DNA from 3 places in the Thermoanaerobacter uzonensis DSM 18761 genome. Region 3 is predicted to be linked to each of the others. Evidence: riboswitches for the same ligand, from Rfam matches in the RefSeq annotation. Region 3 holds a riboswitch; each other region holds the start of a gene.
What was found. Region 3 has a riboswitch for S-adenosylmethionine ahead of metK (methionine adenosyltransferase). Riboswitches for the same ligand answer to the same signal wherever they lie in the genome.
Positions count from the first base shown of each region.

Region 1: linked by a shared signal. The riboswitch ahead of BUB32_RS05325 (homoserine dehydrogenase) and the one ahead of metK (methionine adenosyltransferase) in region 3 are both predicted to bind S-adenosylmethionine.
Region 2: linked by a shared signal. The riboswitch ahead of BUB32_RS05790 (methylenetetrahydrofolate reductase) and the one ahead of metK (methionine adenosyltransferase) in region 3 are both predicted to bind S-adenosylmethionine.

Region 1 covers NZ_FQUR01000009.1:142,483-153,615, forward strand. Annotated here, with positions in the region: gene BUB32_RS05300 (GH36-type glycosyl hydrolase domain-containing protein) at 1-909, opposite strand, end outside; gene BUB32_RS05305 (RsmF rRNA methyltransferase first C-terminal domain-containing protein) at 1,086-2,468, opposite strand; gene BUB32_RS05310 (Gfo/Idh/MocA family protein) at 2,513-3,649, opposite strand; gene metX (homoserine O-acetyltransferase MetX) at 3,748-4,848, opposite strand; gene BUB32_RS05320 (homocysteine synthase) at 4,869-6,152, opposite strand; gene BUB32_RS05325 (homoserine dehydrogenase) at 6,179-7,462, opposite strand; SAM riboswitch class I at 7,530-7,640, opposite strand; TPP riboswitch at 7,829-7,936, shown strand; gene thiC (phosphomethylpyrimidine synthase ThiC) at 7,982-9,280, shown strand; gene rd (rubredoxin) at 9,357-9,515, shown strand; gene BUB32_RS05340 (universal stress protein) at 9,633-10,772, shown strand; gene BUB32_RS05345 (Na+/H+ antiporter NhaC family protein) at 10,803-11,133, shown strand, end outside.
Region 2 covers NZ_FQUR01000010.1:7,065-18,197, forward strand. Annotated here, with positions in the region: gene pepT (peptidase T) at 1-633, opposite strand, end outside; gene BUB32_RS05770 (nitroreductase family protein) at 652-1,149, opposite strand; gene BUB32_RS05775 (glucose-6-phosphate isomerase) at 1,330-2,685, shown strand; gene glgP (alpha-glucan family phosphorylase) at 2,731-4,356, opposite strand; SAM riboswitch class I at 4,856-4,960, shown strand; gene BUB32_RS05790 (methylenetetrahydrofolate reductase) at 5,024-5,935, shown strand; gene BUB32_RS05795 (homocysteine S-methyltransferase family protein) at 5,949-8,372, shown strand; partial or broken gene BUB32_RS13275 (YbaK/EbsC family protein) at 8,397-8,474, shown strand; gene BUB32_RS05800 (manganese catalase family protein) at 8,491-9,063, opposite strand; gene BUB32_RS05805 (spore coat protein CotJB) at 9,077-9,334, opposite strand; gene BUB32_RS05810 (spore coat associated protein CotJA) at 9,339-9,512, opposite strand; gene BUB32_RS05815 (sodium ion-translocating decarboxylase subunit beta) at 9,884-11,011, opposite strand; gene BUB32_RS12955 (hypothetical protein) at 11,024-11,133, opposite strand, start outside.
Region 3 covers NZ_FQUR01000007.1:112,745-123,877, forward strand. Annotated here, with positions in the region: gene BUB32_RS02245 (phosphodiester glycosidase family protein) at 1-1,007, opposite strand, end outside; tRNA gene BUB32_RS02250 (tRNA-Pro) at 1,344-1,419, shown strand; tRNA gene BUB32_RS02255 (tRNA-Val) at 1,424-1,499, shown strand; tRNA gene BUB32_RS02260 (tRNA-Tyr) at 1,521-1,606, shown strand; gene BUB32_RS02265 (rubrerythrin family protein) at 1,744-2,247, shown strand; SAM riboswitch class I at 2,357-2,461, shown strand; gene metK (methionine adenosyltransferase) at 2,523-3,710, shown strand; gene recD2 (SF1B family DNA helicase RecD2) at 3,910-6,117, shown strand; gene BUB32_RS02280 (ComF family protein) at 6,242-6,931, shown strand; gene BUB32_RS02285 (TIGR03826 family flagellar region protein) at 6,969-7,388, shown strand; gene BUB32_RS02290 (flagellar biosynthesis anti-sigma factor FlgM) at 7,449-7,724, shown strand; gene BUB32_RS02295 (flagellar protein FlgN) at 7,741-8,217, shown strand; gene flgK (flagellar hook-associated protein FlgK) at 8,228-9,670, shown strand; gene flgL (flagellar hook-associated protein FlgL) at 9,752-10,642, shown strand; gene BUB32_RS02310 (DUF6470 family protein) at 10,647-11,133, shown strand, end outside.

The DNA of each region.
Region 1 (11,133 bases), on a different contig from region 3:
AGCATTGCCTATAGAAATTTGCCTTTTTGCCTGTATTTGATGAGCCTTTTCAGCTACATCGTTAATGCTAGTGTCATATTCCATCAAAATCTTTTCTATAGATTGTATAATGTGAGCAGAATTACTCCCTTCTTTTCTAAGTCTACTTACTAAATGCTCAATAAATTGAAGAGGAAATCTATCCGCAACATTGATGTTTTCCCTTATAAGCTTTTTTACTTCTTCATACTTCATTTCTTTTTCCAAAAGCAATGTGAGTATCTTTTCTGCTTTTTCTCTTTGGTGACGAGTTTCTACAATTTTCTCGCAAATCTTTTTTATTTTCTCCACCAAAGCAATACGTATCATAAGGCTTAATGCCCACAGCTCAGAGCTGGAAAGCAAAGCCTTTGTCTGATAAGCCTTTATAAAATTAATTATGGCTTTTTCATCAATTTTCCCATCAGTGTGAAGAACTAGCTCAAAGGCTATAGCATATATTCTTGGGTAACCCTTGAATAAGCCATTTTTAATCCCTGGAAGTCCTGAATAATAACTTTTTGACAAACTTCTTCTTATTTCCTTAACTTGCTCTTCAATTATATAAAAGTTATCTAACAACCACTCCTCTTCTTGAGAAATATAGACATCCTCTTCTTTTAAAATGCTGTTCAAATTTCTGTAAACATTCTTTATGTAATTGTAGTTTTTATTCATCCGCGGAATTAGCAAATAGGATAATTTAGTTCTCTTCATTATGTTGTGATTCTGCGCTATTTCTGCTGCATGCTTTTCCATTTCTTCCGAATTTAAAATGATATCGTCAAAATCTCCTATAGAATCTTCCTTACCCCATGTAGGCTTTTTTGAAAAATGTACAACAAACGCAGCTATTAAAATCAAGATAGCTCCTATCAACACATACTCCATAGTATGTCAACTCCCTCACTGCAATTTAGTGCTAAAAATATTATTCCCTCAAGTTTGAAATTTTAAAGCATAAAAAAATAAAAGCCCGTAATATTTAGGCTTTTATTACCACCATAATAGTATTAGAGGTAATGCTTGAAATTTCTTGTTGCGAATATAATAAACACCTAATCAATTCATTCACCCCATGCCTCTATATCTCTAAGCCACTTAGGATAATAATTTTTAACTACCCCTTTTGCAATTCTGCCCCATCCCGCAGGAAACCCTTCTATAGTAAAAAAAATCCAGCCGTCTTCTAAGTCCAATTCAAAAGTTTCACCTTTTAAATATTTTTCCTTTTGTTCTCTTTCAAGTTCCAAAAGTCTTTTAGCTTGGAAAGTTTTAATCCCCATTGCCAACCAATGAGAAGGCTCAAACCTGTTTTTCTTAAGCACTCCTAACTGCCAACCGTATCTGTATACCTTTATATTATTCAAATCCGGTAAACCCTCTGGTACATGATAAACAGAATCATTATGCACTTCAATATTTAGATTATCTAAGTCTAAATTAAGATATTTATCAGCAAAATCGTAAAATAGTTGTAATTCTTTTTGCTTTCTTCTGCCTTTTGTTTTTTTAAATCTAGAGTCTGGCTCTTCTTCCTCTTTTTTTCTCAGTTTCGCAATAAAGTGACCTTCTCCTCTCACCTTATGTGGCCATAATCTCATGCATTTTTTTAAATCTTCAGGGCCTTCAACCCATTCGGGATGCCCTATGTCAAAGAATTTGCTAATCTCACTTTCTTCAATTTCAAATTCAGGATGTTCTTCTAAAAATTTTTTTATAACTCCTTCATCCTCTTCAGGAGCAAAAGTACAGGTAGAATAAACCAAAATGCCTCCCTTTTTTAATAAAGGAGCTACACTTCGCAAAATATTTCTCTGTGTAATAGAACAACTTATGACATTATTTAAAGACCAAATCTTCCTTGCTGTAGGGTCTTTTCTAAACATTCCCTCTCCCGAACAAGGAGCATCTACCAAAATTTTATCAAAATATCCTTCAAATGCGGTAGCCAACTTTTCAGGAGTTTCATTTGTTATGACAATATTTCTTATTCCCATTCTCTCTACATTTTCCACCAGTGCTTTTATTCTCTTTTTATCTATTTCATTAGCAACAATTATTCCTTCATCGCCAATTTTCGTAGCTATGTGGGTGGTTTTACCTCCTGGCGCTGCACTTACATCGAGAATCTTTTCCCCCGGTTTAGGGTCTAACACCTCCACAACTGCCATCGCTGTCGGTTCTTGAATATAGTAAAGTCCTAAAATATGGTACAAATGGTTGCCCGCCTTTTCTTCTTTATCATAATAAAACCCAGTTGGGCACCAAGGAATTGGGGTTATCTCAAAAGGAACAATTTTTTTAAACTCTTCTACACCGATTTTTAATGTATTCACTCTTAAGCCTTTTTGAGGCTTTTTGTCATATTCCTTTAAAAAATCTTCATACTCTTCTTTAAGTAATTGCTCCATTCTCTTCAAAAACTCTTTTTTTACTGTAATTTTCATCTTATTACTACCCCTATCTTATTGATTGAATAATATATTGACAACTAATCTTTTAGATTACTAATAACTTTCCCATTATTTTCAGCTGATAATAATATTTTATCCAAAATAACCTGGTCTTTGTAGGCTTCCTCAAAAGTGGGTGTCTCACTAAATACAATTTTATCCTTTACTATATTTGTAAAAAAATTTATAAGGCTTGCCATGTGTAAATCTACCATCCATCCAAGAGAATACTTTTCTGTAGGATATATTGACTCCACATACTCGCTAAATTTGCTTTTTTTATCGTAATCGCCAATTATTTGGACATTCTCTTGCTTTTTATATAATACAGCATAACGAGGATGTTTTGTAGATATTTTTATTGAGCCCTTTGTACCGTATATTTCAAATCGAGTCTCCTCCTCAAGGTCAGGAGATATCCTTGAGGCTTCGATGCTTCCCCATCCTCCATTTTCCATTTCCACTTCTACATTTGTCCAGTCATCTACATCTACTTCCTCATAAATTTCAGAATTTTGGGATACAGGCCTTTTTATAAAATATGTCTTAGAATTTACTCTTAAAGACTTTATTTCTCCCATCATAAATCTCACTGCATCCACAAGGTGTATCCCCATGTCAACTATTGCTCCACCACCAGAAGTAGCTTTTTTCATTTTCCATGACATAGGCCTTTTAGGGTCCATATAGCCCGAATGAAGCATCAACGCCTTAAAATTTAAAATTTCACCTATCTCTCCATTTTTTATCATGTCTTTTGCCTGGTTCACAGCAGGCATAAACCTATACATTAAAGCTGTTTGATGTATTATCCTTTTTTCTTTTGCCTTTTCCATTATTTCATAGGCTTCTTTGCCGTTAACTCCTATTGGCTTCTCAAGATATAATGGAATACCTTTTTCTATCACTTTCATCGCCTGTTCATAATGAAGGTAATTAGGGGTACATATGTCAACAGCATCAAGGTCGCCCTTTTCCAGCATTTCTTCAATACTTTTTACACCTTTTTCAAAAAAGTGTGGTATATCTTCTATGTTATTTTTGTACACAGGTCCAAGTCTCACTTCAAAAGGAAGATTTTTAAATATTAAAGGCATTGAAAAACAAGCTATAGAATGGATTGTCCCAATAAAGCCAAGCCCTACAAAACCAAGCTTTATTTCTTTTTTTGACATCAAAATCACCTCTTTTTAAAATTCCGATATATTAATTATAACATTAATAAAGCATAAAAAAGAACAACCCCCTTTTAAAAGGGACTGTTCTTTTACAATTATACACAAACCATTTCTTTATTGTATGTTTCTTCTATAAAATCCGAAATAATAGGTCCAATCTTATCTATATCCACCAAAAAAGAGTCATGACCTTGCATTGAAGATATTTCTTCAAATTTGCCACGTCCTCCTGAAGCATTAAGTTTTTTAATGAAATCCCTCATGTACTTAGAAGGAAAAATCATATCTGTATCTATCCCTATCATGAGTATTTCCGCTTTAATCCTTTTAAGTGCCATCTTCAAAGAACCATAAGGCTTCGTAATGTCATGTTCATTCATAGCCCATAAAATATATAAATATGAATTTGCATCAAACCTGTTTATAAAAGACAAACCATGATAGTTGAGGTAATTTTCCACTTCAAAATTGTTTTCATCTCTTAACCTATCAAATCTATAGTCAAATAAATCACCACTTTTGTAGGTTATCATTCCTAGCATTCTGGCAGTGCTCAATCCTTTATCAGGTTTATGGGGCTTATCGTAGTAATCACCACCGTAAAAATGTGGGTCATTTAGTATGCATTGTATTCCTACATGATTATACGCAATATTAAGAGGAGTAAGCTTATAATCAGCAGCTATGACAATAGATTTATCCACTAAATCCGGGTATGTCACTGCCCACTCTAAAGCCTGCATTCCTCCCATAGACCCTCCAATACCGACTTTTATTCGGTCTATGCCAAGATAATCTAGAAGAAGTTTCTGCACTCTCACCATGTCTCTTATATTAATTTTTGGAAACCTTAAACCGTAAGGTTTCCCTGTTTTAGGGTCTATAGAAGAAGGTCCTGTCGTTCCATAACAACTGCCAAGAAAGTTAGAGCATATGACAAAATACTTATCTGTATCAATATACTTGCCCGGACCAATTAAAGGGTCCCACCAGCCAATATTTTTTTTCCCAGGATGTACACCTGCTGCATGGGCACTGCCACTTAAAGCGTGTTCCACAAGTATCACATTATTTTTTTCTTTATTTAATTTCCCATAAGTTTCATAAACAATAGTAAGTTCATCAAAGCTATATCCACTTTCTGTAGTGAATATATTTTTCCCTTTTAGTGTAACCTTTTTTTCCTCAACTATCATTTACATCAACCTTTCCTTATCTATTTTTGCGATGCATAAAGGGCATTATCAAGGTCTTCTAATATATCTTCTATATCCTCAAGCCCTACAGAAAGTCTTATCATATCCTCCGTAACACCAGAAGCTAACTGTTCTTCTTTTGATAACTGCTGATGGGTCGTGCTGGCTGGATGTATAACCAAAGACTTTGCATCCCCTATATTAGCAAGATGAGTAAATAATTTTAAACTCTCTATAAATTTAATGCCTGCTTTTAATCCACCTTTTATGCCAAAAGTCAAAACTCCTCCTTGCCCTCTTGTCAAATACTTTTGTGCCAAAGCATAATAGGGACTTGATTTAAGTCCTGGATAATTTACCCACGAAACGTAGGGATGAGAAGCTAAAAACTCTGCAACTTTTAAAGCATTTTGACTGTGCCTTTCCATCCTAAGAGATAAAGTCTCTAATCCTTGTGCGAATAAAAATGCATTAAATGGACTCAAAGCAGTACCCAAATCCCTTAAAAGCTGCACCCTCGCTTTTACAATATAAGCTGCTTCACCTACATCTTTTACATACCTTATACCATGATAACTTGGATCTGGTTCTGTAAGTTCTGGAAACTTTCCATTGTCCCAATTAAATTTTCCAGAATCTACTATAACTCCACCTATAGAAGTCCCATGACCACCTATAAATTTAGTCGCCGAATGTACCACTATATCAGCCCCAAACTCGATAGGCCGTGCAAGGTAAGGAGTTGCAAAAGTATTATCTACAATGAGAGGAATTCCTGCAGTGTGGGCAATTTCTGCTATTTTTTCAATGTCAGCCACGTCAATTTTTGGATTGCCAATAGTCTCAACGTACAAAGCTTTTGTCTTATCTATTATTTGACTTTTAAAGTTTTCAGGATTGCTGGGGTCCACAAACTTAAAATTTATACCAAACTTTTTCAAAGTAGTCGCAAAAAGGTTATAAGTCCCTCCATAAAGATTGGTAGAAGATACAATCTCGTCTCCTACTCCTGCGATATTAGTAACTGCCAGCGTTATAGCTGCTTGACCTGAAGATACAGCAAGGGCACCTACCCCACCTTCTAATGCAGCTATTCTCTTTTCAAAAACGTCAACTGTGGGGTTCATCATTCGAGTATATATATACCCTTCTTCTTTTAAGGCAAAGAGGTCTGCAGCGTGCTTAGTACTTTTAAAAGCAAAGGAAGAAGTTTGATATATAGGAAGAGCTACAGCTCCCGTAGTTGGGTCAGACTCCCATCCTTCATGAATTGCCAAAGTTGAAAAACCATATTTTTTAGACATACTTATAACTCCTTTCACAAAATTTTTTAAATCACTTCTACAAAATCCTCAAATTTACTTACTTCTTCTGTTATATCCTCTTGCAAAACTTTAAAAATAGTTTTTATCTCGGTTATTTTTTCTAATTTTTCTGTAAATGTCTCAACACTTTTCTTCATTTTAACAATAGCTGTAAATGTGCCGTTTTCATAGGAAGATTCCACAATTGATACTTTTTGTTCTTTTAAAAACTTTAAAACTTTTTTCAAACTTAAAATATTTTCTTTATGAGTTTCAAGCCTTATATAAAAAGTATCTGTAAAACTTCCCTGACGAATTGGAAGAAAGTCTATCCTCTTATTATCTTTGATATCATAGTTTAACAATATATCAATTAAATCTGCCACTACAGCATCCCCTGTAGGAAGTTCTCCAGCACCTTTTCCTACAAAAACATATTCACCAAAACTATCCCCTCTAAGTATGATAGCATTATTTACGTCGTTTATCCTTGACAAAATATTATTTTCTTCGACTAAAACTGGTTCCACTCCTGCAAAGATGCCATCTTTGACTTTTTTGCCCCAGGCAAATAATTTTATTTTATATCCCCACTTATTGATGTAATTTAAATCTTGAGTCGTGATTTCGTCTATTCCTTTTCTGGTTATAGAATTTACTGGCACGTTTATATTGAACACTTTCCTCATTAATATAGCAAGTTTATAAAGGGCATCAAAGCCTTTTACGTCATAATCGGGATTTGCTTCTGCATATCCTAATTGCTGGGCTTCTTTAAGTGCTTCTTTATAACTTCTGCCTTCAGTAGTCATTTTAGTGAGAATATAATTAGTAGTGCCATTTATTATACCGCCTACAAAATCTATTTCATCTGTAATTTTTAATCTATCAATTTGATGCAGTATAGGTATAGCCCCACCTACACTTGCCTCACATTTTAGAAATACTCTATTCTTTTCTGCTATTTCATTTAATTCTTCTCCATGCTTAGCTATCAATTCTTTATTTGCAGTGATTACATGCTTCCCTGAAGCCAAAGCCTCCTTCACATATTCGTAAGCTGGAGAAATGCCTCCTATTGCTTCAATGATTATTTTTATCTCTTTATCTTTCAAAATTTCTTCAGCATTTTGGGTAAGTAGTCCCTCTACTTTCACTTTCCTTGGCTTATTGAGATTTTTCACCAGTATCTTCTTTATCTCAGGATAAACCCCTGTGCTCTCCCTTATATGACCTCCTCTTGAAGTTATCAATTTATATACTCCTGTTCCTACTGTACCAAGTCCTAATAATCCGATTTTTATTTTCATGTCACACCTCCAAATAAATTTTTAGGCCCTCTTCTCAATGAGAAGAGGGCCTAATAATCCGCCACTCCTCTCATCTCTCAGGTTAGACACCCTAACCTGCAGGATTTGGCACCAGACGCATATAAATGCCGGTTGCCGGGTTTCATCGGGCCAGTCCCTCCACCACTCTTGATAAGAGGTTTGTGTGTAATATTTATATTCAATTTTACATGTTGTAATCTATGTTATCACTTTGAAACTGTAAAGTCAAGAACTTTTTTTGTACTCTTTCTTAAATTTTTTCTAAATTTTAATATACGCCGATTTTTTTTAGTGGTATAATAATATTCTAGAATATTTATACCCTATCGATTATAAAAATTTAATATTTGCCACATGGGGTGCCGGCATAAGCGGCTGAGAAAAAGGTGTTGCCTTTTAACCCATTGAACCTGTTAGGTTAGTACCTGCGTAGGGATGTGGTCATCCACCATGGCTATAATCCCCATGGTTTATTTATTTTTTAAGGAGGTTTTTATTATGACACAATTGGAATACGCCCTTTCAGGCATTGTCACAAAAGAGATGAAAACAGTCGCAGAGTATGAAGGAGTAGACGAAGAATTTATTTTAGAAGGAGTTAAAAAAGGAGAAATAGTAATACCATCAAACATTAACCACAAAAACCTCATTCCCAAAGGGATAGGAAGGGGTTTATCGACAAAAATAAATGCCAATATAGGAACCTCTGATGCATACACTGAAATTGACAAAGAAATTGAAAAATTAAATGTTGCTGTAAAAGCTGGAGCAGATGCGGTAATGGATTTAAGCACAGGAGGTGACATTAACCAATCTCGTAGAAAAATACTTGAAAATTCCCCTGTCCCTGTAGGAACTGTCCCCATGTATCAAGCAGCTGTAGAATCTATATCCAAATACGGTAGCATTGTAGCTATGCCTGAAGAATTCATTTTTGAAGTTATAGAAGAACAAGCAAAAGACGGGGTTGATTTTATTACAGTCCACTGTGGTCTAACATTTGAATCATTGAAAAAGCTTAAAGACAACGGCCGAGTGATGGATATAGTAAGCCGCGGTGGCTCCTTTACAATTGCTTGGATGCTCCATAACAACAAAGAAAATCCTTTGTATAAACATTTTGATAGACTCCTTGATATTGCTAAAAAATATGACATAACTCTAAGCTTAGGAGATGGACTGCGTCCAGGTTGTCTTGAAGATGCTACAGACGCAGCACAAATTCAAGAACTTATAATCCTTGGCGAATTGGTAAAGAAATCTCGAGAGGCAGGAGTTCAAGTTATGGTAGAAGGACCTGGGCATGTGCCAATTGACCAAATTGAAGCAAATGTAAAACTTCAAAAACAACTTTGTCACAACGCTCCTTTTTATGTGCTTGGTCCTATTGTGACTGATATAGCTCCTGGTTATGACCACATAACTTCTGCAATCGGAGGAGCAATTGCAGCAGCTTCTGGTGCTGATTTCCTTTGCTATGTTACACCCGCTGAACATCTCGGACTTCCAGACAAAGAAGATGTCAAAGAAGGCGTTATTGCAGCAAAAATAGCTGCCCATGCCGCAGATATCGCAAAAGGCGTAAAAGGTGCTAAAGAAAAAGATTTAACTATGGCTAAAGCCAGAAAAGCCTTAAACTGGAATGAGCAAATAAAGCTTTCTATAGACCCTGATAAAGCTTTTAAATATCGCGTCAATAAAAACATATCTACAGCCAAAACTTGCAGTATGTGCGGAAAATTCTGCGCTATGAAAATTGTCAGTGAGTACCTTGGAACTTCAGCTACGACCTGTTAATATCCTTTTGCCTTCCCCTTGATTTTCTTTACTAATTTCTGCTATAATAAAGGAAAATATCAAGGGGGTATTTTTTATGGAAAAGTGGCAATGCACAGTATGTGGGTACATCTATGATCCAGAAGAAGGAGACCCATCACAAGGAATTGAACCAGGAACTCCTTTTGAAGAATTGCCTGACGATTGGGTTTGTCCTGACTGCGGGGTAGGAAAAGATATGTTTGAAAAAATATGAGAGAGCGATTGCTCTCTTTTTTTATTGATTTTTAATAAGATTCATATTATTATAGTTGTATGAAATCACTATACTCAAACAAAGATATAATTAAACTGTGGAGGGCGTGTAAATTTAATGAGTGAAGGTTTTAGGAGGTTAACTCCTGAAGAAGCTTTAGAAATTATAAAAAAACAACAGCGAGGAAAATTAAAAATATTCTTAGGATATGCTCCTGGTGTTGGAAAAACTTATGCAATGCTCAATGAAGGCAACAGGCGTCTTAAAAGAGGTCAAGATGTAGTAATAGGTTATGTGGAAACTCATGGAAGAAAAGAGACAGAAGCCCAAATAGGAAATTTAGAAATAATCCCTCGAAAAAAAATTGAATACCACGGCATGATATTAGAAGAAATGGATACCGACGCCATAATTGCTCGTAAACCAGAAGTAGTTTTGATAGATGAATTAGCGCATACAAATGCACCTGGCTCTAAACACAAAAAAAGATATGAAGATGTAGAAGAAATTTTAAGTCATGGAATAAATGTAATTACAACACTTAACATCCAACATTTAGAAAGTTTAAATGACGTTATTCAACAAATCACAGGTGTTGCTGTAAGAGAAACAATCCCTGACAGCATAGTCGATAACGCAGATGAAATTGTTGCTGTAGATTTGACTCCTGATGCTTTGCTTAATCGATTAAAAAGAGGAGATATTTATCCAGTAAGCAAGGTCAATGAGTGTCTATCTAACTTTTTTAGAAAAGGAAATTTAAATGCTTTAAGAGAGTTAATGCTAAGACTTACCGCCGAAGAAGTAGATATAGAATTAGAAGAATATATGAAAGAGCATGGAATAACTGATACATGGGAAACAAATGAAAAAATAATGGTGTGCATAACACCAAACCCACTATCTAAAAAGCTTATAAGAAGGGGTGCAAGGAGAGCAAGAAGATTCAAATGTGATTGGGTAGTAGTATATGTAAACTGTACACATTTTCTTGCACCTAAACTTACTGAAAAAGATAAAGAAGTTTTAGAAAGCCATTTTATGTTAGCAAAACAATTAGGGGCAGAAGTCTACACATTGACAGGAAAAAGCGTGTCTGATGAACTTTTAAAATTTGCAAAGCAAATGCACATTACACAAATAATAATAGGGCATTCTCAAAGGTCAAGACTACAAACCTTTTTTAGAGGTTCTACTGTTATAAAGTTAATTAAAAAAGCAAAAAATATAGAAATTCACGTAATACCTTATAAATAACTTCTTCATTACTAAAAGGAGCAGTGAAAAATGGAAAACAAATTTAGAATCTCACTCATAACTTTTTTGTTAATTTTAGCCATAACTATGACAATGGTATTAGTGTTTAACCAACCTCCCTATATACCGCTTTTTATAAGCTATATAATAACCTTTGCTATTGTTTTGATAAACGGTTTTTCGCCTCAAGAACTTATCAATATGTCAATTAAAGGAATTAAAAAAGGTATAAATGTGATGATTATACTCCTTTTGATAGGAGCCCTCGTTGCCTTGTGGAAACAAAATGGAACCCTTCCTGCTCTTATTTACTACGCCTCCCACTTTTTAAAACCACAAGCTTTTTTGTTGGTGTCTTTTA
Region 2 (11,133 bases), on a different contig from region 3:
ATTGAAATTTTCGTATTCTATTTCTCCAATTCCACCACCATCTACAGTATAAGCAAAATCACAATTAAATTTTTTTACATCAAATTTGTCTACACCCCTACCAATTTCTTCATCAGGTGTGAAGGTTACTTTTATATTGCCATGCTTTATTTCAGGATGATTTATTAAATATTCCATAGCTGTTATTATTTCTGCAATTCCTGCTTTATCATCAGCCCCTAAAAGAGTTGTTCCGTCTGTGGTGATTAAAGTTTTTCCTATGTAATTTTTGAGCTCTGGAAATTCAGTAGGAGATAATACTATGTTTTTTTCTTTGTTTAAGATTATATCTTTGCCATCATAATTTTCTATTATCTGAGGCTTTACATCTTTGCCGCACATGTCAGGACTTGTGTCCATATGAGCTATAAATCCTACTGTAGGGAGTTTTTTGTCAGTATTTGAAGGAAGTAAAGCCGTAACATAACCGTTTTCATCTACATTTACCTCTTTAAGGCCTATTTCTTCAAGCTCATTTGCTAATTCTTTTGAAAATATTAATTGACCTTCAGTGCTAGGATAACTTGAGGAACTTTCATTCGATGTTGTATGATATTTTATATATTTTAAAAATCTCTCCACTACTTTTGACATATAGAAAACCTCCATCATTTAAAATTTTTCCCAATGTAAAACTTCAGATAAAGATTTTTTATATTTTGGTTGAGGCTCTTCTGCGGGATATCCTAATGATATAATAGAAATCATTCTTAAGCTGTCAGGAATTTTGAGGTATTCGTTTATTTCTTTTTCGTAGGTTCTGTTATACCCCGCTACCCAACAGGAACCTATGCCGTAGGCAGTAGCTGCGAGTAATATATTTTCTGTTGCTGCTGAACCATCTTCTAAGTGATGTCTGTTATTTCTATCGCAATAGACGATGACACAAGCTCCTGCATCTTTAATAAATTTTCCATATGTAGCTTTTTCTGCTATGAATTTAAGTCTTTCTTTGTCTGTTATAACGACGAAATGCCAGGGCTGTGCGTTATTTCCACTGGGAGCAAGCCTTGCGCAGTCTATTATGTCTTCTAGTATTTCTTTTGGAATAGGTTTATCTATGTATTTCCTTATACTTCTTCTCTTTTTTAAAGCCTCTAATGCCTCCATAATTTCGCACCTCCTCTTTATATTATATCCCATAAAGTAAAAATTCCAAAAAGATTGACAAAAATTTAATACTGTATAAAAATAAAGCTAAGTAAACTTATACATACTTTTGAAAAACTTGAATAAGATAGATTTATGATATAAAATATGAGTATGTAAATAAAGAATGGAGGTTTACATATGAGGAAATTGATAGGTTTTGATTATTCAAAAGCATTGCAATTTGTAAGTGAAAAAGAAATTGAATATATGGAAAGGCATGCAAAGTTATCTCTTGATATGGTGCTTAATAAAAATGCTCAAGGGAATGACTTTTTAGGATGGGTAAGTCTTCCCAAAGATTATGATAAGGCAGAGTTTGAACACATTAAAAAAGCAGCAGAGAAGATTCAATCAGATTCTGATGTGCTTGTAGTTATAGGTATAGGTGGGTCTTATTTAGGGGCAAGAGCGGCAATTGAAATGCTTTCTCATTCCTTCTATAATTTATTGCCAAAAGGTAAGAGGAATACGCCGGAGATTTATTTTGCTGGAAACAGCATAAGTTCTACATATTTAAGTGATTTACTTGAACTTATAGAAGGCAAAGATGTTTCTATAAATGTAATATCTAAATCTGGTACTACCACAGAGCCTGCGATAGCTTTTAGGGTTTTTAGAGATTTCCTTGAGAAAAAATATGGAAAAGAAGGGGCTAAATCGAGAATATATGTGACAACAGATAGAGCGAAAGGAGCTTTAAAAAAATTAGCTGATGAAGAAGGATATGAAACATTTGTAATTCCTGATGATGTTGGAGGAAGATACTCAGTTTTGACAGCTGTAGGCCTTCTACCAATAGCAGTAGCAGGCATTAGCATAGACGATATGATGCAAGGTGCTTACGATGCTTCAACAGTCTATACTAAAGACAACCTTAATGAAAATATAAGCATGCAGTATGCAATTTTGAGAAATATTTTGTACAGAAAAGGCAAAGCTATAGAAATACTTGTAAATTATGAGCCAAAGCTTCACTATTTCTCTGAATGGTGGAAACAGCTTTTTGGAGAAAGTGAAGGTAAAGACAATAAGGGAATTTATCCTGCTTCAGTAGATTTTACGACAGATTTACACTCAATGGGGCAGTTTATACAAGAGGGAAGCAGAAATATTTTTGAAACAGTTTTAAATGTTGAAAAACCTGTTAAAGATATAGTTATAAATGAAGACAAGGACAATATAGATGGGCTTAACTTTTTAGCAGGAAAAACTATAGATTTTGTCAATAAAAAGGCTTTTGAAGGTACATTATTGGCTCATACAGATGGAAATGTTCCTAACTTCGTGGTAAATATTCCGGAAATATCACCTTATTACTTTGGTAATTTGGTATATTTCTTTGAAATGGCTTGTGCTATAAGCGGATATATAAATGGGGTTAATCCATTTGACCAACCAGGAGTAGAGGCTTACAAGAAAAATATGTTTGCACTTTTAGGAAAACCAGGATATGAAAAAGAAAAAGAATTGTTAGAAAAAAGATTGGGAAAATAAATTAAAGGCCGGGCAATTGCGCGGCCTTTTTAAATAGGGGTTAACTTATTTTTTTGTGTACATTAAATCGTAGTATTCTTTTAACATTCTATTAGCTGAGAAAGCTTCATAAGTCGTCCTTATACTTTCTCTCATCATATTTTCCCATTTCGCTTTATCGTTGTAGTAGGTTGGAACTACTTTATTTAAAAGGACGTTATAAAGTGCTTCGAGGTCGTGTTTGTCTAATTCTTCTATGTTGTCAGACTCAAAACCATCTCCAAATTGCCAGCCATTTACTCCGTCTATACAAGCTTCTGGCCACCATCCATCTAAAATACTTAAATTTAGCACTCCGTTCATGGCGGCTTTCATGCCGGAGGTACCACTGGCCTCTAATGGTCTTCTTGGATTGTTTAACCACACATCAGCGCCTCGAGTAAGCATTTTTCCTATTGTCATGTCGTAATCTTCTAGGAATACTACGCTTTCAGGATATTTCTTTGTCATGTCTATTAATTTTGCGACAATTTTTTTACCCACGTCATCTAATGGATGACCTTTTCCTGAAAATACCATTTGAATTTTTTTAGACCTTAAATAATCACCTATAACTTCGTCATTGGTAAATATAAGGTCGCTTCTTTTGTAAGGAGCAGCTCTCCTTGAAAAACCTATCAAAAGCTTGTCAGTGTCCAATTTAACTCCTGTCCTTTGATATACAAAATCAATTAAGTCTTGTTTCAAAATATTATGAGTTTGTAGGAGTCCTTCACCTTTGTTGTAGGCTTCTATTATCCTTTTATCTACCCAAGTGTTTCTGTCAATACCATTGGTTATGGAGATTATAGGTGCTTTGTTGTCAACATGTTGCCACATTTTGTTTGCAGTTTGCCCGTGAAGTTTTGAGACACCGTTTGCAATGCGAGAAAGTCTCAAACCTGCGACTGTCATATTAAAAGGAACACCACCGATTTGAGCCATTTGCTCAATTGAAAGACCATTGTTTGCGCCCATGTACATAAGAAGTTCTAAATCGTGAGATTCGTTTCCTTCTTTAACAGGGGTATGGGTTGTAAATACTACTTCTTCTCTTGTAGCTTTCCACGCCTCTTCAAAGCTCATATTTTGATTTTCCATTTTCTCTCTTATAAGCTCAATGGCTGCTAATACTGCATGCCCTTCGTTAAAATGATAAACATCTACATCAATTCCCAAAGCTCTTAAAGCTCTTACTCCGCCAATGCCTAACACTATTTCTTGTGCGACTCTTTCTTCGCCAAACCATCCATAAAGTTGACCTGTTATCCATCTATCTCCATTTTCTGGTATATCTGTGTCAAGCAAATACAAAGGTGCATTGTCAAAGCTGTCTACCAACCATACTTTGCAGTATACATCTTTGTTTCTTATTTTTACTTTTACCTTTACTCCTGTGTCCTTTAAAAAGTCGTATTTGCGTGTGTAATTGCGATAAGCATCATAAGGGTATCCGTCTTCACCGATATGTTGTTCTGTATAACCTTGTTTCCACAGTATGCCTATTCCTACTAAAGGCATACCTAATTCTTTTGCGGCTTTTAGATGGTCTCCTGCTAAAATGCCAAGACCACCTGCGTATAGTTTGAAATCTGATTGTAAGCCGTATTCCATGCAGAAATAGGCTACTTTTGGCAATTTTTCATTACTCATATTAAACCTCCTCATTTTTCAAGTGTTAAGTATATTATAATATTAAAAAAATCATTATGCAAGTGGTTGCACAAGTATTAAAAATAAAAGCAGTGTTATTGCTCAATAATTTTTATATCTATGTACGGGCCACTCAGTGAATGCTAATACTAAAAGCATTATAAAATTCACAATAGGTATAAACATCAAAAGGCCATATGCTCCTCCATAACCAGTTTTATCAAAAATTTTCCACCAGATTAAACCATAAAGTATAATTGATCCAATAGAAAGGATACCAAAAATAAGAGATGAGAACATGAAAAACATTCCTTTCTCGAAAATTTGTATTCTTTACAATTATAGTATAGCAAATAATATAAAAAATTTACAGATTTATTTTAAAAAAGTTAAAAGCCTGCAAAATCTTTAGAGAGGGACAAAAAAATTTCTATTGACATAGGAGTTAATCCATAGTATCATATAGCTTAAATAGTTTAACAATTTAATACTTTAAAATCTCTTATCGAGAGTGGTGGAGGGACTGGCCCGATGAAACCCGGCAACCGGCATTTTATATGCGTCTTGGTGCCAATTCCAGCAGCGTTTCGCTGAAAGATGAGAGAGTATTAGTGTCTCTTCTTTTGGCGAAGAGACTTTTTTATTTTTAGAAATGGAGGCGATGTAGATGTTGAAAAATGAAAATTTGTGTACTAAACTTAAGAAAAGGAAGTTTGTTGTGACAGCAGAAATTTCTACGCCAAAAGGGGTAGATATAACGAAAACTATTGAAGAAGCGAGAAAATTAAAAGGCATTGTAGATGCCTTAAATATAACGGATTCTCCTATGGCGAATATGCGAATGAGTCCCATAGCAGTAGCTCACCTCTTGCAAGACCACTTAAACATTGAAACTATTTTTCATTTGACCTGTAGAGACAGAAATTTAATTGGGCTTCAGTCTGAACTCCTTGGAGCTTATGCATTAGGGGTAAGAAATATATTAGCTTTGACAGGAGACGACCCCTCCCATGGTGATACTCCTCAAGCTAAGGGGGTATACGATGTAGATTCTATTGGGCTTTTAAAGATTATCAGTGCCTTTAATAGAGGTTATGATTACAATGGCAATAAATTAGATTCACCAACAGAATTTTGTGCAGGTACTACTGCAAATCCAAGTGATTTAAGAGAAGAGGCCATAGAAAAGCTTAAAGTTAAGATAGAAGCAGGGGCAGAGTTTATTCAAACACAACCAGTTTATGATGAAGATATTTTATTTAAGTTTATTGAAAAGATTAAAAATTTCAATGTACCACTTTTGGTAGGCATATTACCTCTTAAAAGCTATAAAATGGCAGTCAATTTAAATGAAAAAGTGCCAGGTATAGATATTCCAGAAAAAGTTTTAGAAAGGCTAAAGGATGGAGGAAAAGAAGAAGGAATAAACATAGCTGTAGAGTTTATAAAACGGATACGCAGTGAAGTTGGGGGAATTCACATTATGCCTTTAGGAAGTACAGATGCTGTGTTGGAAATAATTTCAAGAGTTGATGATTTGGCCTGTGATTTTAAAGAAAATAAAGTACAAATGAATTAAATGGAGGTAAAAAATGTTAGACATTTTTAAAGAACTTTCAAATAGAGTGATTGTTTTTGATGGAGCAATGGGAACACAACTTCAAGAGAGGGGTTTAAAAACGGGAGAGTGTCCCGAATATATGAATATAACCCATCCAGAAGTAGTATTTGATATCCACAAGTCCTATATAGAAGCAGGAGCGGATGTAATTGAAACAAATACATTTGGGGCTAACAGGATAAAATTAGCAAAATATGGACTAGAAAATGAGGTTTTCAATATTGTCACTCAAGCAGTTAAAATAGCTAAAGAAGCTTCCAAAGATAAACCCGTTGCACTTTCTATAGGACCTATTGGCGAGCTTTTGACCCCCTATGGAGACATGACTTTTGATGAGGCTTATGATGTTTTTAAAGAAGTAGTTATAGCTGCAGAAAGTGCAGGAGCAGATATTGTTTTAATTGAAACAATGTCAGATATGCTGGAGGCAAAAGCTGCCATTCTTGCTGCTAAAGAGAATTCAAACATGAAAGTTATATGTACAATGACTTTTCAAGAAGATGGAAGGACTCTCATGGGGTCAGACCCTATAACTGTAGTAGTTAGTTTACAAGGATTAGGATTAGATGCCATTGGCGTTAACTGCTCGACAGGTCCCGATAAAATGGTAAGTGTAGTGGAAAAAATGTCTCAAGTTTCTCGCATACCTATTATTGCACAACCTAATGCAGGTATGCCTGTGATTAGAGACGGCAAAACAGTTTATGACTTAAAACCAGAAGAATTTGCTAGTTTCTTTCCTTCTCTTGTTGAAAAAGGTGCCTCTATAGTTGGGGGGTGCTGCGGTACTACTCCTCACTATATAAAACTTGTTAAAGAGGCTGTAAAAGATTTAAAGCCAAAAGTTAAAGTAAACAAATTTACAGCTGTAGCTTCTAATACAAAAACAGTTTTCATAGGTGAAAATTATCCTTTAAGGGTTATAGGGGAGCGTATTAATCCAACTGGGAAGAAGAAGTTAAGTGAGGCTTTTTTGGCCGGAGATGTAGGTTTAGCAGTAGAGGAAGCTATAAAACAGCAAAAATGTGGAGCAGAAATATTGGATGTAAATGTAGGGGTACCAGGAATAGATGAGGAGCAATTACTTCCCAAGGTAGTTTCTGAAATACAAAATGTAGTAGACCTTCCTCTTCAAATAGATAGCACTAATATTAAAGCGATAGAAAAAACTATAAGAATTTTAAGAGGTAGACCCATAATCAACTCTGTAAGTGCAAAAGAGGAAAGTTTAAAAGAAGTGCTTCCTATTGTTAAAAAATACGGAGCTTGTGTTGTAGGACTTACTGTAGGAGATAAAGGGCTTCCCAAAGATAGGCATGAAAGAATTGAAAATGCGGAAAAAATTATAAAAAAAGCGGAAGAGTATGGCATACCTAAAGAGGACATATTGATAGATTGTATTGTGCTGACGGTTTCTTCTGAGCAGGAGGCTGCAATTGAGACTTTAGAAGCGATAAAATTGGCTAAAGAAGAGTTAGGAGCAAATACTGTTGTAGGACTTAGCAATGTTTCCTTTGGTTTACCTGAAAGAAGGTTGATAAACTCTACTTTTTTAGCAATGGCAGCATCTTATGGGCTTACTACTGCTATTATAAATCCCTGCGATGAAGCCATGATGGACACTTTGAGGGCTTCAATGGTTTTACTAAATAAAGATAAAGGCAGTGTGAATTATCTGAATATATATGGGAAAAAGCAAAAAGAGGAGGTCAAAGAGAAAGAACAACAAAAAATTCAAGAAGAAGATTTAAAATCAAAACTCTATATCCAGATTTTAGAAGGCAAAAAGTCAGGAGTAGAAGATATAGTAAAAAATATTTTAGAGGAGGAAGTTCAGCCTCTTTCTATAGTTGATAACATAATAATTCCTGCCTTAAAAGAAGTGGGAGATAGATATGAAAAAGGCATATATTTCTTGCCACAACTTTTGAGCTCTGCAGAAGTGGTGCAAAGTGCTTTCAAGATAATAAAAGAAAAGCTTCCAAAAGGTTCAGTATCTAAAGGTAAAATAATACTTGCTACAGTTGAAGGAGATGTACATGATATAGGAAAAAATATAGTAAAAGTTTTGCTTGAAAACTATGGATATGATGTAATTGACTTAGGAAAAGATGTCAAAGGAGAAGTGATATTAGAAGAAATAAGACGGAGTGGGGCACCATTAGTAGGTTTAAGTGCTTTAATGACAACTACTTTATTTAACATGGAAAAAATTATCAAACTGCTTAAAGCAAATACTGATGTGAAAATAATGGTAGGCGGGGCTGTTTTGACTGAGGAATATGCCTATAAGATTGGAGCAGATTATTACGGAAAAACGGCTCAAGATGCAGTTAAAATTGCTGATAAGTTTTTCTTAAAAAATGCTCTTTTATGTAAAACTTGTGGTATTTAAAGGTGGTGTTGAAGTGTCAATAATATAAATGCTGCTGTTACCATAAAAGTTAAGGACCTTGATAAAATAGTAGAAGGAAAATGGGTAGATGTATGCCAATAGACATACATCTACTTTTTTAAAAGAATTTTTTACTTTCCATATATTCTCTTACCTGTACTAAAGTCTCTCCAAATCTTTGAAAGTGTACAATTTCCCTTTCTCTCAAAAACCTTAGAGTATCTTTTACACAAGGGTCATCTGTAAGATTTATTAAATGTTCATAAGTTGCTCTTGCTTTTTCTTCGGCTGCCATATCTTCGTGTAGATCAGCGATTGCATCTCCTTTAGCCTGGATATAGGCGGCGGTCCACAGCATTCCAGTTGTATCTGCGTAGAATAAGCCTCTATCATGTTCTGTATAGTATTCCCCTAATCCTTCTCTCTTTAATATTTCTACTGGTACTCCTTTTAAAAGTTTGAAAACAAGAGTTGCTATTATTTCAAGGTGTGCTAATTCTTCTGTAGCAATGTCTGTCAAAACTGCTTTTGCTTTTCCCGTAGGCATGACGAATCGCTGAGTTTGGTATCTTAAGGCGGCTGCCAATTCTCCATCAGGGCCTCCATATTGGGCGATGAGGTATTTTGCCATTTTTACATCTGGTTTGCATACTTTAGCAGGATATTGTAGTTTCTTTTCATAAACCCACATAGCAAAGTCCTCCTCAATATTCTATTTCCCAAGGCCATGGGTCATCTATCCATTTCCAAGGATATTGACTTTGTGAATGACCAAAAACTATCAAAGGTCCGTAAAATTGTTCATATTGCTGTTTTAGCATAGACAATTGATTAGAATAATAGTTGTAGTCTTGAAGAGCTTTTTGGTCCTCGGGATGAGTATCTAAATATAGATTCAAATCTATGCAGGTAAACTCCATTTCCATGATTTTCTTAAGCATAGATATTTGATTGCTATCCATTTTATCACCTCATTTTTTCGCCTACATAAGGCATATCAAGTTCAGGAAAGGCAGTGCCTTTTTTAATGGCTTCTTCCGGAGGATAAAGAGATACATACTTCTGTAAAGGCACATAAGCTTGTGCAAGCTTTAGAGAAGGAAAAGCATAATCTTGTATATAAGGATTATAGTCGTACATTTTTTAAACCTCCAAATCTGTAGTTTTACTAATATAATATTCTTGTATATATGTTTGTGATACAGTAAAAAAACAGCCATTTTGGCTGTTCAGACTGTAGACAAACTTTCGGAAATAGGATATTTTGCAATCGGTGCGACTTGTGACAAAGCGGCAACAAAACTTAGTAAGACCGAGGGTGGAGGCAGGGCCGTAGCCACGGATGGCGGAGGCGGGCACTAAGACAAGGAGGTCGGATGTGCCCGGTACCCTGCCGGAACACGAAGGTCGAGTTTAGTTTTGTCGCTTTGGAACATCGGAGCGACGATGCAAAATATCCTATTTAAAAATTTTGAACTTTGTCAACAAGATGAACGGCCATTTTGGCTGCTTTAATGAACTCCTAATAGTACAAGCATTATTCCACCTGCTATTGCCGTTCCAAAAACTCCGGCAAGATTCGGTCCCATGGCGTGCATTATTAAAAAGTTGTAAGGATTTTCTTTTATGGCTACAGAGTGGGATACTCTCGCAGCTATTGGAACAGAAGCTATACCTGCAGAACCTATAAGGGGATTTATCTTTCCACCAGAGAGCTTATTTAAAAACTTAGCTCCCAGTATACCTCCAGCTGTTCCTGTCATGAAAGCTATAAGCCCTAAGACGATTATTTCTAATGTCTTAATGGTCAAAAAAGTATCTGCTTTCATTGTAGAGCCTATAGAAACTCCTAACAATATTGTAATTACATTCATAAATTCTCCACTGGCTGTTTTTGCAAGCCTTTCTACAACTCCCGATTCTTTTAGAAGATTTCCTAACATTAACATTGTTATAAGAGGAGCAATTGGAGGAAGTAGTAAATTTATTAAAACAGTTATTACAATAGGAAAGGCTATTTTTTCTGTTTTTGAAACGGGTCTCATCTGTTTCATCATTATTTGCCTTTCCTCTTTTGTAGTAAGTAACCTCATGATAGGAGGTTGTATTAAAGGCATTAACGCCATATAAGAATACGCAGCGACAGATATTTGAGCCATAAGGTGGGGAGCTAATTTTTGAGTTACATAAATTGCCATTGGACCGTCTGCCCCGCCAATTATTCCTATTGCCCCCGCTTCAAATATACTAAAACCTAAAACCTTAGCTCCTATTAACGCTATAAATATTCCTATATGGGCAAAAGCACCTAAAATCATTAAACTAGGATTCGCAATCATAGGTCCAAAGTCCGTCATGGCACCTACGCCGAGGAAGATAAGGGGAGGATAGATAACCTTTTCAACCCCTAAGTAAAAAAAGTGTATAAGTCCTCCAGGTTGTAATAAATCAGTAGCTGGTATGTTTGCTACAATACTGCCAAAACCTATTGGAAGAAGTAAAAATGGCTCATATTTTTTTACAATAGCTAAATATATGAGAAATATTCCCACAAAGATTAAAAAGATATTGCCCAAAGTTAAATGAACAAGCCCAGTAGTTTGTATCATATCCTTAAAAAGCTTTAAGAGAATATCCATTTGTGTCACTCCTTATTTTTTGTTAATAAATTTTTCGATTTTACTAAATAACGGAAATATCTTTGATAATATAGCACCAATTAATAAAAGAAGCATTGACAACAAAACCATGTCTATGATTG
Region 3 (11,133 bases):
AAAGCATCATATGCACCTAAGGATATCATTAAATTTGCCATTTCTGTTTGTGTCATTCCACGGCTTGAAGTACCGTCAACAGTGGCGATGATCAAATATTTTTTGTCTTGAGTATAGCCTATTGCTGTTCGTGCTGTGTAGCCTTTTATTTCATGAGTGAAAGGCGCAATTTTTCCGTCTTTTACAAGGATTGTGCCGCCACTTACAGCCATTTTGAGATTTTGAAAGGGAGGATTTGTATTTATGTCTTTTTGTATTATATCTCCTGGCTTTAAAGTGAGTAAATTTTCACCTACATAACCTGCACCAGCCAACACATATCCGCCTTGTGGTATTTCGACAGAAGGCTGTCCTTGACGCACTTCTAATACTCTGTCATTTTCATCTACAATGACTTCTACCAATTGAGGTACATTTTCATTTGCTCCCGGAGATGTTGTAAACCAATCCCTTGTGTACATTACTAAATACTCAAAAGTATTGCTTATTTTATTTATTGCGGCAAGAGGAAGTTTCGTGCCGTTTGGAAGAGTAACGGACATACTTTTTGACCAATATTCTATAGAGGGAACTCCATTTGCGTCAATGGAGAAAGTGGCCAGTTTACTCTCATTTGAAGGGTCTGTTATTAACCTTCCATCTTTTACTGTTGCTCCTATTACGAATCCTGTTTTTGTATCGAAGAAATCGCCGTTCACAGCAGCCACAGCACCATAAGAATTTGCCATTTCACGCACTGGCATTCTATCTTTTATGCCAGTAGGATTGAAAATTACTGATACATCAGTATATTTATCAGTTAAGTCCACTTTTAACACGTTAATGTTTATCCATCCTTCAGTCGTAAAATAGATTATATTTTTATGTACTACTCCTTTACTTAAATTTTGTGCAAATTCTTTTGCCTCAAGGATTGTATATGTATCGGCCTTTACATTTTGCATTGGAAAAGCTAAAAATAGTAGAAGAGAGCTGATGCATAAAGATAATATTTTTTTAATTCTCAATCGTATCCCTCCTGGTGTTTTTTGTATTTTACGTATGTTTTCTTTTCAGGTTAATTGTACCATCGTATTATTACAGGTGTATTACAAAAACATAAATATTTGGTTAATATTTATTATTTGCCGCGTAAATAAAGTTGAAACAGTAAGCTTATCAGCTTGAAGGGGAAATTAAAGAAATTATTTACTTACATTTTAAATTAATAAGTTTAAAATATGACGTATTCTTAAAAAATTTAAAGATTAAAAGCGATAAATCAATAAAACGGCCATTTTTAAGCTTCTATGCCTATTGTGAAATTTCATTTTTTCTATTATAATTTATTTCGTCACTGATGTCGGGATGTAGCGCAGTTGGTAGCGCACGTGCTTTGGGAGCATGGGGTCGGGGGTTCAAGTCCCTCCATCCCGACCATTGTGGTCGTATAGCTCAGCTGGGAGAGCACCTGCCTTACAAGCAGGGGGTCATAGGTTCGAGTCCTATTGCGACCACCATTTTCAAAAATTAAATATTGTGGAGGGATACCCAAGTGGCCAAAGGGGGCAGACTGTAAATCTGTTGGCTGTCGCCTTCGATGGTTCGAATCCATCTCCCTCCACCATTGAAAAAAAGACCGGAGGGTCTTTTTTTATTTTTCTCCTTCAAATATCTTGACATGGTAAAAAAGTGTAGTATAATATTATTTGAAAAAGAAAATAATTATTTATTAATAAAAATTTAATTAAGGAGGAATCTTTTATGAGAGAAATGACAAGACATAACCTTAGTGAAGCTTATGCAGGAGAGAGCCAAGCTCACATGAGATATCAAATTTTTGCTGATGTAGCTGAAAAAGAAGGCAAACCTAATATTGCAAGACTTTTCAGGGCTATTTCCTATGCTGAATTGGTACATGCTACAAATCACTACAAAACTCTTGGAGAAGTAGGGAATACAGTAGAGAATCTTGAAAAAGCTATAGAAGGGGAAACCTTTGAAGTAGAAGAGATGTATCCTGCTTATAATGCTGTTGCAGAACTTCAAGAGGAATCTGGAGCTAAAAAAAGCATACATTATGCTATTGAGGCTGAAAAAATACATGCAAAATTGTACACTGAAGCAAAAGAAGCAGCATTAAAAGGAGAAGATATAAAGATATCAAAAGTTTACATATGTCCTGTTTGCGGATATACCTCTGTTGATGTATTGCCAGAAAAATGTCCTGTATGTGGAGTTCCTGGAGAAAAATTTGTAGCATTTTAAATACAATTTCAAAAAAGAGCATGTTTTGGCATGCTCTTTTTTGATGCAAAAATATTTGACATAGTAGATAAAGTGTGCTATAGTAGACATCAGAAAATTTAATAACATGCTCTTATCAAGAGAGGTGGAGGGAAAGAGCCCGATGAAACCCGGCAACCTGTCCTATAGGACAAGGTGCTAATTCTCTCAGAAGCATGCTTCTGAAAGATGAGGGTGTGTGCCTCTTCTTTTAGAAGGGGTTTTATTTTGTTTTTAAGGAGGAATAGAGAGATAAAATGCGTAAACTGTTTACATCTGAATCTGTTACTGAGGGACATCCTGATAAAATCTGCGATCAGATTTCTGACGCAATATTAGATGAAATTTTGAAAAAAGATCCCTATGCCAGAGTTGCTTGTGAAACAGCTGTGACTACTGGTTTGGTCATGGTAATGGGGGAAATTACTACCCAGTGCTATGTAGATATACCAAAAGTAGTGAGAAAAGTAGTAGAAGAGATTGGCTACACAAGAGCAAAATTCGGTTTTGACGCCGACACTTGTGCAGTTATCACTTCTATTGATGAGCAATCTCCTGATATTGCCCTCGGTGTGGACAAGGCATTAGAAGCTAAAAGAGGAGAACTTTCAGATTCGGAAATTGAAGCTATTGGTGCTGGAGATCAAGGCTTAATGTTTGGCTTTGCTTGTGATGAAACAGAAGAATTAATGCCTATGCCTATAATGATGGCTCACAAGCTTGCGAGAAGACTGGCTGAAGTTAGAAAAGATGGGACATTAAGCTATTTAAGACCAGACGGTAAAACACAAGTAACAGTAGAGTATGAAGATGACAGGCCTGTGAGGGTAGATTCTGTTGTAGTATCAGCTCAACATGCACCTGAGATTGACCATGATGCTATTGAAAGAGATATTATTGAACATGTAATAAAACCCATAATTCCTGAAAATATGATAGATGATAAGACTAAAATTTTTGTAAATCCAACGGGGAGATTTGTAATTGGTGGACCTCAAGGTGATAGTGGACTTACAGGAAGAAAAATTATTGTAGACACATATGGCGGATATGCAAGGCACGGGGGCGGAGCTTTTTCTGGTAAAGACCCTACAAAAGTTGATAGATCCGCAAGTTATGCTGCAAGATATGTGGCAAAAAATATTGTGGCAGCAGGACTTGCTAATAAGTGTGAAGTGCAATTAGCTTATGCGATAGGTGTTGCTACACCTCTTGAAATAGGTATTGATACTTTTGGCACAGGCAAGATACCAGATGAAAAGATTTCGGAAATTGTAAAACAAGTTTTTGATTTAAGACCTGCAGCTATAATTAGGGATTTAGATTTGAGAAGACCTATTTATAGACAAGTTGCAGCTTATGGCCACTTTGGAAGACACGACTTAGACCTCTCATGGGAAAAAACAGACAAAGTAGATATATTAAGAAAATTGGCAGGAATATAAATTTGAAGCCCGGGTAACCCCGGGCTTATGGCATTTTTTATATATCTTTTTTTAATGCCATAGAATTTATGCTTTGTAAACGCTTCGCTACCTTTAATTATACCACAAAAATTGAAAAAAAGAAATGAATTGGCTTTAATTTGCTTTAAATATAAGGTAAAATTAAATAAAGAAAAGAATTAAAACAGGAGAATCGGTTATGATTGACATGGAAGGTGTAGTTGAAGAAATAATTTTTAGAAATGAACAAAATGGTTATACGGTTTTAGAATTAAGTACCCAAGGTTTAGTAGTCACTGCTGTAGGTTATATGCCTTATGTAAACATTGGGGAAAGAATTAAAATTGAAGGAGAATGGGTAGAACATCCTGATTACGGAGAGCAAATTAGGGTTTTAAATTATGAAACTTTGGCTCCCACCACTTTAGAGGGAATAGAAAAGTTTTTATCTTCTGGGTTAATTCCTGGAATAGGTCCTATTACAGCAAGAAAAATTGTAAAAAAGTTTGGTGTTGATTCTTTAAATATAATTGAAACTGCACCAGAAAGATTAAAAGAAATAAAAGGTCTAAGCGATGAGAAAATAAAAAGAATTTGTGAAGCTTATGAAATGCAAAAGGGCATAAAAGAAGTGATGGTATTTTTGCAGGGGTACGGTATTTCTACTGCAATGGCTATAAAGATTTATAAAGAATACGGAAACAACGCGATTGAAATTATTAAGCAAAACCCTTACAGATTGGCTGACGATATATTTGGAATAGGATTTAAAACTGCAGACAAAATAGCAGAGAGCCTAGGAGTTGACCCTCATTCTCTATATCGCATATCTTCTGGTACTCGATATGTTTTGATGCAATATGCGGCAAATGGTCACACCTATGTGCCAAAAGAATTGTTAAAAAAAGAAGCAGCAAGTTTGTTAGAAGTAAGCGAAGAAGAAGTAGAAGATTCTTTTGTGCTTTTAGTACAAAATGAAAAAATACATATTGAAACTTTTGAAGATGATACTGTAGGAATTTACTATATACCTTACTATATGGCTGAATTACACACGGCAGAGAGATTGTTTAACATGACACTAATGGAAAATGAAGATTTAGGCATAGATGTCCAAAAAGAAATTAGAAATTTTGAAAAAGAAACAGGTATTTTGTTGGCAGAAAATCAAAAATTGGCTGTAGAAGAAGCTATTAAAAATTCTGTTGTTGTCATAACGGGAGGTCCAGGCACAGGAAAGACTACGATAATAAATTGTATAATACGTATTTTTGAAAAAGCTGGTAAAAAAGTGGCTCTTGCAGCCCCAACAGGAAGAGCCGCAAAAAGGATAACGGAAGCTACTGGAAAAGAGGCAAAAACTATTCATAGGCTTTTAGAATATACTTATTCGGAGGAAGAAGGGAAGGGCTTTAACAAAAATGAAAAAGACCCATTAAAATACGACGTTATAATAGTTGACGAAGTTTCAATGGTAGATATATTGCTTATGAATGCTTTATTAAAAGCCCTACCTATAGGGGCAAAACTGATTTTAGTAGGGGATGCTGATCAGCTTCCATCTGTTGGAGCTGGAAATGTCCTAAGAGATATAATAGACAGTGGCATAGTAAAAGTGATACGGTTAAAAGAAATTTTTAGACAACAAAAGCAAAGCTTGATAGTAGTAAATGCTCACAAGATAAATAACGGAGAATATCCCACCTATAACGATAAAAACAGCGATTTCTTTTTTATAAATGCCAACACCCAAGAGGATATATTAAAAACCATATTGGAACTTGTTATAAACAGACTTCCTAAAGCTTATGGATTTCATCCTATTAATGATATTCAAGTACTCACTCCCATGAGAAAAGGGATAATTGGTGTTCACAATTTAAATTTGGAGTTACAAAAAGCATTAAATCCCCACGACAAAACTAAAGCCGAAAAAATATTGAAGGAGTTTGTTTTCAGAGTGGGGGATAAAGTGATGCAAATAAAAAATAACTACAAGATAAAATGGAAAAAAGGCGCTGAAGAAGGAGAAGGAGTGTTTAATGGAGATATAGGAATAATTCAATCAATAGACGAAGAATTACAGGAATTGACTGTATATTTTGACGACGAAAAATTTGTCACTTATGACTCTTCTGATTTGAATGAACTGAATTTGTCTTATGCTATAACAGTACACAAAAGCCAAGGCAGTGAATTTCCTGTTGTCATAATGCCAATTACTTATGGACCCCCTATGCTACTTACAAGGAACCTTTTGTACACTGCCGTTACAAGGGCAAAAAAATTGGTTATTTTGGTGGGCCAAGAGAAATATTTGCAATTTATGATTGATAACAATAAAATCTCAAAAAGATATTCAGGGCTCCTTTCAAGGCTTAAAAAAGCACTTTTGTATGTAAACTAAATTACGATTTTACACAAAATAGAGGAAAATTTGCTGTAAAATGATAATTTTTTAATTAATTTTAATTTAATAATGCCGATATAAAATATAAAAGAAAAGTGAATTGCAATAAGGGGCAATAAAAATGATTTTTTTAGACCTTTTATTTCCACCAAAAACAACCTGTATTATTTGTAAAACTGCTATAAAAACAGGATATTTATGCGACAAATGCAAAAGTACATTAAAATTTATTGAGGGTAATAGGTGTAATATTTGTGGTAAACCAATAGACTATGAAGGAACATGCCCTGATTGCTTAGAGCATGGCCATGAATTTAAACAAAATATAAGTCCTTTTGAATACGATGGTGTTGTAAAAGACTTAATAGGGCGGTTCAAATATTTCAAAGAAAGAGAATTAGCACCTTTTTTTGCAGACTATATGGCTGATGCAGTTAAAAAAATGGACTGGCCTATCGATGTCATAGTACCTGTTCCTCTTCACAAAATTAGACTTGACGAAAGAGGTTACAATCAGTCAGAACTTTTGGCAAGAGAACTTTCTTATCGGTTGAATATTTTTATGTCTAAAGCTTTAAGAAGAGTGAGAAATACAACAACACAGACTGCTTTGCACAAAGAAGAGAGGATAGATAACGTAAAGGGTGCTTTTAAAGTGACTTACAAAGATACTATTGTTGGGAAAAATGCGCTACTGGTAGACGACGTGTTGACAACAGGTGCTACTTTGGACGAGTGTGCCAAAGTCTTAAAAGAAAATTGGGCAAAAGAAGTATATGTGGCTACCGTAGCAACTGGCAAAAATATGTGATGGGGAGTTTGAAGTATCAAAAAGGGGATGAAAAGAAATGGAAATAAGAAATTGTAAAAGGTGCGGAAGGCTTTACACGTATACAGGAATTGATTTATGTCCAGAGTGTTATAGACAGGATGAAGAAGATTTTATGAAAGTGCGTGATTATTTAGATGCTCACCCTTCAGCTACCATGCTGGAAATATCTCAAAATACACAGGTTTCTATAAAGAAAATAATGGATTTTTTAAAGGAAGGCAGGCTTATTTTAACCTCTAATAACGTCAATATAGGTCTTAAGTGCGAAAAATGTGGTAAACCAATACTTACAGGTAGGTTTTGTGAAGAGTGCAAAACCAAATTAGCTAAGGAACTAATGAAAGGCTATTCGATTCAATCCGATGACAAAGAAGAAGAAAAACAAACAGGAGAAAGGCTGTACGTTTATGAAAACAACAAAAAAAAGAAAAAATGATTTTATATTAAACTTTTGAATTATTAAGTCGATATTACTAGTAGTACGGGGGTGTTAAAAATGAAAATTTATAATAATAATATTGAAAAAATGATGTCACTTTATCGAGTGGATCCGGTAGGAAAGGTTAGTAGCAAGGAAGCGGAAATGAAGGATAAAGTTGAGATATCAGAAGAAGCAATTAAACTTGCACAAAGTTCAAATGAATTTGAAAAGATTAAAAATCAAAAGATTGAAAACATAAAGTCAATGCTTAATGCAGGAACTTACAATGTAAAAGCTGAAGATGTGGCGGATGCTATTCTTAAGGGAATATTGTTGAATAAAAAAATTTAAAAAGGGTGTGCTGGCAATGGCTAATAGCCAAAAGCTTCTAGATGTATTAAGGGGAGAAACAGAAATTTACAAAGTTTTATTAGACTTAGCAATAAAAAAAACTGATATTATAATTGCAGGAAAAGTAAAAGAATTAGATGAAATAGTTCAAATAGAGAAGCAACTTATAAAAAAACTTATGGAATTAGAAGAACAAAGAGAGGATATATTGGAGAAGATTGATATAGAAGGCAAAATGACAATGACCGACTTGATAGAATCAATTTCTTCAGAAGAAGCAGAAAACCTAAAAGATATTAAATACAATCTGACGAATATTTTAAAAGAACTTGAAGAAAGAAACAAATTAAATGTTGCTTTAATTGAGCAAGCGTTAGAATATATAAATTATTCTATTCAAACAATATCAAGTGCATTAGAAAGTGATGATGGCGTTTATGAAAATAATGGCAATATAAAAAGATACACCAGCCTAATTGATAAAAAGGCATAGGGGGATGAAAATGTCTACTTTTCAAGGATTAGAAATAGCAAAGACAGGATTGTTTGTAAGCCAAAAGGCTTTGGATGTCACTGGACACAATATTGCTAATGCTAATACCCCTGGGTATACTCGTCAAGTAGTAGATATGGCCTCAATTGCACCACCCACTACTTTTGGTATGTATGACCAATGGGGAAAAGCCATAGGAGAAGGCGTAAAAATACAGGATATAAGACAAATCCGCGATCAATTTTTAGACAACCAATTCAGAAGGGAAAATAAATTTTTGGGTGAATGGGAAACAAAAGCGCAGGTTTTAGCTGCTGTTGAAGATATATTTAACGAACCTTCAAATAGCGGAATAAACACAGTGCTTAATGACTTTTTTAATTCCCTTCAAGAATTATCCAAGAATCCAGAAAGTTTGACGGTAAGAGCGGAAGTTAGAGAGCGAGCTATTGCCCTTGCTGATACTTTTAATACTGTATATCAGCATCTTTATGATAAATTAAACGAATTGAATTCTACCATACAAAGTAGAATTGCAGAAATAAATTCTTATGCCGACAGAATAAGCAAATTAAACAATGAAATATATAGATTTGAACTTACCGGACAGACAGCAAATGACTTAAGAGACCAGAGAAATATCCTTGTTGATCAGCTTTCCAAACTTGTCAACATCACCACCTATGAAGACTCCAATAAAAATTTCAGAATTGATATAGCTGGACAAGCTTTGGTAGATGGGTCAACTGCATTTACGATGAGTCTCAATAATACAGGTGATGTGGTATGGGATTTAACAGGAGCACCTGTAAACCCTTCAAGTGGTATATTAAAAGGCTTACTGGATATGAGAGATGGAGATGGCACCAACGGAATAAAAGGAGTACCCTATTATATAAGTGAATGGAATAAATTAGCGTATAGTGTAGCACATGCAATAAATGAAGTACATAAAGCAGGTTATGGGCTTGACGGTTCTAATGGTACACCGCTTTTCACTGATTTTGCAGATCCATATGACTCTGGAGTTAAATATGCTCAGTTAATTAAAGTGGATTCAGCTATTCTCGATTCAAATGGCTTGCAAAAAATAGCTGCTGCATCAAGTACGGCTACTCTTCCGGGCGATAACACAAATGCATTAAAGCTTATTGCTTTAAGGGATCAAGGTAATGCGGTACTAAATGGAGCCACATTTGATGACTTTGCAAGGTCATTAATATCAAATCTTGGAGTGGATGCACAGCAAGCAAATTTAATGCAAAAAAATCAAGAAGTCATGGTAAAACAAATTGATTTAAACAGACAATCGGTATCTGGCGTATCTTTAGATGAAGAGATGACAAACATGTTAAAGTATCAGAAATCCTATGCTGCTTCTGCAAGAGTGATAACAGCCATGGATGAACTTTTAGATACTCTTATAAATAGGATGGGCATTGTAGGGAGATAATATGTCATCTTGTGGTGAAGCCGGAGGATCTCATACCAAAGAGGGATACCATACAGTATTTGACTAAGGCAGGTGTAAAAAATGAGAGTTACTGATGGCATGCTTATAACGAATTTTTTGAATGACTACAACAACAACCTTGAACGGTTACAAAAAAATCAAAACATGTTATCTACAGGCAAAAGAATATCAAGGCCTTCTGATGACCCTGTTGCAGTAGCTACAAGCCTGCGTATTCGAACAGATATGACAAGAAACGACGCTTATACCAAAAATGCTGATGATGCAAAATCCTGGTTGGACATAACTGATACTGCTTTAAATCAATTGGGTAGCCTATTGCAGCGTACGAGAGAATTAGCAGTTGAGGGATCTAATGGGACTTTGACTCAAGAGGATATGCAAAAAATAGCTAACGAGATAGAGCAGTTAAAAGCGCAGATGATACAAGTAGGAAATACTCAATACAATGGAAGATATATATTTGCAGGTTTTAAAACTACTACACAGCCTTTTAGTGAGACCAATAATTCTTATAGTGGCGATAATGGTGTAATAGAGTTTGAAGTAGGTGCTGGGGGAAATAAGATAGCTGTAAATGTGACGGGAGATAAAGTTTTTGATGTATCTGGAGGAACCTCTCAACTTCTTACTGTGATGGATAATCTGAAAAATGCATTAGACTCGGGAGATCATCAGGCTGTAAGCAATTTAATAGTTGATGTGGATAAGCAGATGGAAAATGTATTGGCAGTAAGAGCAGAAGTGGGTGCAAAATCAAACAGAATTGACCTTATAAAGAATAGGCTCCAAGATGATAACTACAATTTCACAGCGCTTCTTTCAAAAAATGAAGATGCAGATTTGGCACAAGTTATTACAAATCTCAAAATGGATGAAAATGTGTATAGAGCCTCTTTAGCCGCAGGAGCTCGTATTATGCAGCCCAGTCTCATAGACTTTTTAAGGTGATAATATGAGTATAGTGATACATCAAACTTTTGGCAGGATAGGTATAAAAACCACTCCTGCCCAAATTTCTATAGAAAGTCCAAAAGCAGACCTTGAAATAAAGCAAATACCTGCAAAAATGAAAATAGACCAAAAACTTCCTCAAGTATATATAGATCAGTATCAGTGTTTTTATGAATCAGGGCTTAAAAGTATTTTTGACCTTGTCCATGATGAAGCCCAGATGAGCAAACAAATAGCTCTTGAAGCAATAGGAAAAATTGCTGAAGATGGAGATACACTTGCATCAATAGAAAACCATCAAGATGCAATTGTAAAATTAAGTGAAGAAGTGCTGATTCAGGATATAGACTTCAATGTTGGCTTAATGCCAGAGTCACGACCTAAAATATGGTTTGACGGATATTTAAGAATAAATTGGCAGTTAGGCGGTGCAGAAGTAAGAGCGATACCACATAAGCCTCAAATATCTGCAATACCAGGACATATAA